2 linked regions of the Buchnera aphidicola (Macrosiphoniella sanborni) genome follow. The protein of the gene in region 2 interacts with the protein of the main gene of each other region in a pairwise test. Links are inferred from orthologs where the notes say so. Each region holds a gene or a part of one and is shown on either strand. Other genes may lie near its edges.

Evidence for each region.
Region 1: the proteins of degP (region 2) and D9V74_RS01575 interact in binary tests that used the Escherichia coli proteins (3 or more experiments, as listed by UniProt). The link is inferred for Buchnera aphidicola (Macrosiphoniella sanborni) from one-to-one orthologs.

The regions. Positions count from the first base shown.
Region 1 is NZ_CP034864.1:354,162-357,022, forward strand. What follows is about bases 26-2,803. They hold D9V74_RS01575 (OmpA family protein), read right to left. Parts: upstream 2,051-2,803; coding sequence 1,001-2,050; downstream 26-1,000. Other genes in these bases: D9V74_RS01555 (class I SAM-dependent methyltransferase), read left to right, coding at 26-438; murJ (murein biosynthesis integral membrane protein MurJ), read right to left, coding at 2,187-2,803. Outside these bases: more of D9V74_RS01555, read left to right, coding at 1-25; more of murJ, read right to left, coding at 2,804-2,861.
Region 2 is NZ_CP034864.1:242,368-245,305, reverse strand. Bases 77-2,931 are described here. They hold degP (serine endoprotease DegP), read right to left. Parts: upstream 2,292-2,931; coding sequence 861-2,291; downstream 77-860. Other genes in these bases: dapD (2,3,4,5-tetrahydropyridine-2,6-dicarboxylate N-succinyltransferase), read left to right, coding at 77-809. In the rest of the region: more of dapD, read left to right, coding at 1-76. UniProt on the Escherichia coli protein: DegP acts as a chaperone at low temperatures but switches to a peptidase (heat shock protein) at higher temperatures.

The DNA.
Region 1 (2,861 bases), 110 kb from region 2 along the record:
TCATATTCTATTAAAGGATCAGTTTTAGATGTTGGTTGCGGGACAGGTTTTTTGTCAATATCTATATTATATTTTTCACCTGATGCTAAGGTATCTTTAGTTGATAATGATTTAGCAGCATTACAATGTAGTAAGTTAACATTAGATGCTAATAATTTAAAAGGAGAAATAATATATAGTAATTTATATTCAAATATTTTTGAAAAATTTGATTTAATCATTTCGAATCCTCCTTTTCATGATGACTTAAAAATTACTTTTGAAATAATAAAAAAAATAATATTCAATGCTAAAAAATATTTAAAATCAACAGGAAAATTGAGATTTGTAACAAACAGATGTTTTAATTATCATTTTTTTTTAAAAGAAAATTTTAAAAAATATTCTATTTTAGCAACAACAAAAACACATAAAGTATATGAAGCATCTTTAAAATAAATTTTAATATTTTTAATACCCGGAGCGGGACTTGAACCCGCAAAGCTATAAAGCCGAGGGATTTTAAGTCCCTTGTGTCTACCAATTTCACCATCCGGGCAAAAATCGTTTTAGAGGCGTATCCCGGAATCGAACCGGGTTATACGGATTTGCAATCCGCTACATATCCAATCTGTCAATACGCCTATAACTATACATTATAAAAAAAAAAAAGAAAAATTACAAATAAAAAAAGAAATTATTTTTTAATAATTATTAAAAATAAAAAAATATCTTTACAATAAACATTGTAATAATTTATTATATCAATTAAAATATTATTGCAATTATTTTATATCGGAGAGGTGGCCGAGTGGTTTAAGGCAGCGGTCTTGAAAACCGCCGACGAGCAATCGTCCGAGAGTTCGAATCTCTCTCTCTCCGAAAATTAAAAAAAATAACTTTAAAATGTTAACAATTATTATATTTTTATTACATTAAAAAATATTTTTATTCATTACGATCGCTAATATAATACATAAAAATTTCTTATATCAGATATATACAGATATATAGTTTCAGATTAGTTTTGAATATCTGATAAAACTTCAATTTCTACTCGTCGATCAGGAGCTAAACAACTAACTAATAAAGGTTTGTGTACTATATTATTACATACTTGATTAGTTAATGGGTATAAATCTCCAACACCTCGTACAACTATCTTATCTCTAGAAAAACCTTTAGATGTCAAATAATTTTTAATGTTATAAGCTCGATCTTCAGATAATTTTTGATTATATTTTTGATTGCCTATTCTATCAGAATGACCTAAAAGAACAATAAACATGTTTTTTAATCTCATTTTTTTGATATCTTCATGTAATTTATTCAGTTTGTCATAAGAAATCGGTTTTAATTCTGAACTATTAAAAGGAAACGTAATATTTTCATTTAAGACACTATATTGTGTACTTAAAAATTCAGGATCATAAGACGAAAAAATATCATTTACATTAGATTTTCCAAATTTCCATCCAATAGAAAAAATAATATCTCCTAAATCTGGTTGAATAGAAGAATCTACGATATTTTTAAAATGATCTTTCCAATTATAATTTAATCGAGTAATTAGATGATCATAAAAAACATATTCAGCACCTAATGAAATACTTGGCAATAATGATGTGTCTTTAGTTGCAATATTATGAAAAGTATTTTTAGAAATCAAATCAGTCCATAACAGTGTTCCACCTAATCTAGTATAAAAAGATAATTCTTCTGTCATTGGATATGATATTTTTGTTGCTACTTGCACAGTACTATCTTGAATATTCCCATAATTTTTATATAAAGAAGAAGAGAAAAAACCATTAGTATTATTTTCTATTTCCAGACTAAAATATGGATTAAATTCATATCCAAAAAATAAACCAAGAATAGATGCACTTTTTTGCTCTTTTAAAATATTTTCTTGGCTCATTTCTGAAATATTCGATTTATGTTTTAAAAGATTAGACCATCCCATCGTAGTACCGACATACCATCTATTTTGATTATTTTCTTCAGAATAAACAGAAGTAACTAAGCTTGCTAATAAAAAAAACACAATAGCAAGAGCTTTTTTTTTCATTGAATACTCCATTTTTAAGATAAAACGATAAATTAATATATTGATTATATAATAAATATTATATTAATAATATATCAAAATAATATATCAATAATAAATTTATCGTACGTACATTATTAATGTAATATTACTATATTTAGAAATTTTTATAAGAAAAATTTAATATACGTATTCCTAAATAATGTAATGTAAATAAATAACTCAAACCAGAAACCACAACAATAAAAAATAAATGTATTACTTTATATAAGAAAGGATCTGTATTCCATATAGGCATAATTTTTAATAAAAACATTAAAATTAATAACATAACTAATGTTGAGATAACTATATTAGTAGTAAAAATTACTGAATTATACTGAAAGCGTATAATATTTTTTTTATAAAGTTTCCAATAAAGTAGGAAAAAATTTATCCAACTAGATATGCTTACAGACAAAGCAAGACCAGCATGTTTAAAATAAAAAATTAAAATCGGATTGAGAAATTGACTTAATAAAAGTGTCAGTAATGAAATTTTTATTGGAATATTCATTTCTTCTTGTGCATAAAAAGCTAAAGATAAAATTTTTACTAAAATAAAAGAAACTAAACCAAAAGAATATAATTTTAATACTTGTTCTGTCATTGAAACATCTAAATCTGTAAATTTTCCATATTGAAAAAGAACTATAATTATAGGTTTGGCAAGAAAAAAAAGTGCTATAGAACTGGGTAAAGATAAAATAATACCCATTTTAAAACCCCAATTAAGTAATTTTTTATATTCTAACTGCATACCTTTTTTAAAATTTTTAGTTAGAGGTGCAAA
Region 2 (2,938 bases):
AAATAGTTGAAAAAGTATATGAAAATAAAAATAAAATTAATTTCAATGATATTGATCATGATCTTTTAAAAAGTATTTTCGAAATCATTTCATCATTAAATTCTGGTTCTATAAGAATTGCAGAAAAAAAAGGTAATTCTTGGATTACACACGAATGGTTGAAAAAAGCAGTTTTACTATATATATATATTAAACAAAATAGATTAATAAAAGGCAACCATACTAACTATTATGATAAAATTCCTCTAAAATATGAACAATATGATGAAGAAAAATTTCAAAAAGAACAAATTAGAATCGTACCTCCAGCAACTATTAGATATGGTGCATTTATTAATTATAAAACAGTTATTATGCCATCTTATATAAACATTGGTGCATATATTGATACAGGAAGTATGATAGATACTTGGGCTACTATAGGATCTTGTGCTCAAATTGGAAAAAATGTACACATATCTGGAGGCGTAGGAATAGGGGGTGTTTTAGAACCTCTTCAAAACAATCCAACAATTATTGAAGATAATTGTTTTATTGGCGCTCGATCTGAAATTGTAGAAGGAGTGATTGTAGAAAAAGGATGTGTAATTTCTATGGGTGTATTTATTGGTCAAAGTACTAAAATTTATGACAGAGAAAACAAAAAAATTTTTTATGGAAAAGTTCCAGCTAATTCTGTTGTAGTTCCTGGAAGTTTACCATCTCAATGTGGAAAATATAATCTTTATGCTGCTATTATTGTTAAAAAAGTAGATTCAAAAACATTAAAAAAAACAGCAATTAATCAATTATTAAGAAATATAACATAAAAAAACCGCCCGTATTTTTTCGGGCGGACTGTAAAAACTGTTTTTTACCAACTAACTACTAACGAGATATATAGTATTACCATCTCTGTTTACAATAAACACTAAAATTTTAGGTTTAGTATCTAATACAAGTTTTAGTTCTTCTATACTACTAACTAATTTTTGATTAACACCAATAATCAGATCATTTTTTTTAAAACCAATTTTTGATGCTGGACTATGCAATTTAACATTTGTTACTTTTATAACTTTTTTCCCATTAAATATATAATTATTTAATTCTATACCTTCTATTCCGACATAAATACTTTCTGAATTAAAATGATTTTTATGAGAATTTTTTAATTCAACAATAATATTTTTAATATTTCCTTCTCTAAATATTCCTAATTCCATTTTAGTAGTCACTGGTAATGATCCTATTTCAGCACGTAATGCAGAAAAACTAAAGATAGGTTTTTTATTTAAGGAAATAATAATATCACCAGCTTTAATACCTGCTTCAAATGCAGAAGAATTAGGTAGTACTTGGCTTACAAAAGTACCTTTTTGTATATTAATTTTCATAATTTGTGCTAAATCTGAATTGAGTTCCATTCCTATTATACCTAACTCTCCGCGTCTAACTTGTCCAAATTTTACCATTTGCTCAGTTAAATTTTTAACCATGTTACCTGGAATAGCAAATCCTATCCCAATATTACCACCATCTGGAGCTAAAATAGCAGTATTAATACCAATTAACTCTCCATTCAAATTAACTAATGCTCCACCAGAATTGCCTCTATTAATTGCAGCATCAGTTTGAATAAAGTTTTCATAATGTTCAATATTTAATCCACTGCGGCCTAAAGCAGAAATAATTCCTGATGTAACTGTTTCTCCTAGTCCGTATGGATTCCCAATAGCTACAGTATAATCTCCTACCCGTAAAGTATCAGAATCAGCTATTTTTATAGCCTTTAAATTACTTGCATTTTTTAATTGTATTAAAGCAATATCAGAACGTGAATCTTTTCCAATGATGTGCGCATCATAACGACGTCCATCACTTAGTTGTACTTGAATTTTGTTCGCATTTTCTACCACATGATGATTAGTTACTGCATATGCCTTTTCAGCATTAATAATAACACCTGAACCTAATGCACGAAATTTTTCATTAGTATTATCAGGACTAAATTGACAAAAAGGTGAATTACGAAATGGAGAATTTTCTTGACAAAAAGGTGAATTATCACCAAAAAACGGTTGAAATGGATGAGGTAAACGTGAAGTATGTACTACTGTACTTCCTTCAATATTGATACTAATTACTGAAGGCATCACTTTTTCTAACATTGGAGCTAAACTGGGATATATCTCTTTAGAAGTAATCTTATTTTGTTCAACATAAGCATTATTTCTCCAAGACATTCCTAAACTAAATAATACAGTTAAAATTAGAATTGTTTCTCTTAATATTGTAACTAATTTTTTCATTATTTCTTTCTCATAATTACAGTCTAATCTAAAAATAAATATTATTATAATGCATTATGTAACGAGATAAATTTTTATTATACACTTCATAACTATTTAACTCTATTGCTCTTTTATATCTGAACATAGAATATAAAAATTTATTTTAATATCAAAATTTTAAAATATTGCAATGCAATACAAAATATTAATATTTTATATTTTAAAAATATTAAAATTGTCAAAACCTATCATTTGATTATTTTTTTATTTTTAAATTAAGAGACTGGTATTTTCTGTATTCTTTAATATTGTTAATATGTTTTATAAAATCATCATACTTATTATAACAATATTCAAAATTAGCAGTTTTTATTAAAAAAATAAATAAAAAATATAATAGTATTAACTAATGAAAATATAGGAACATATTACTAGTAGTTAAGAATATATTTTTAAGTTAAAATACTTAATTTAAAAATATCATGTATAACAAGATTAATAAAAATATACCTTTTATAAATACATATGAACACTTTCTTCTTAAATAGAATGAAGATTTTGTTATATAATTGAACTAAATAAAAAAATAGATTTTAAATAATTAATCAAAAAATTTTTAAAATTGTATCACAAGTTCTAATAACTAATAAAAAATTGCAAAAAAA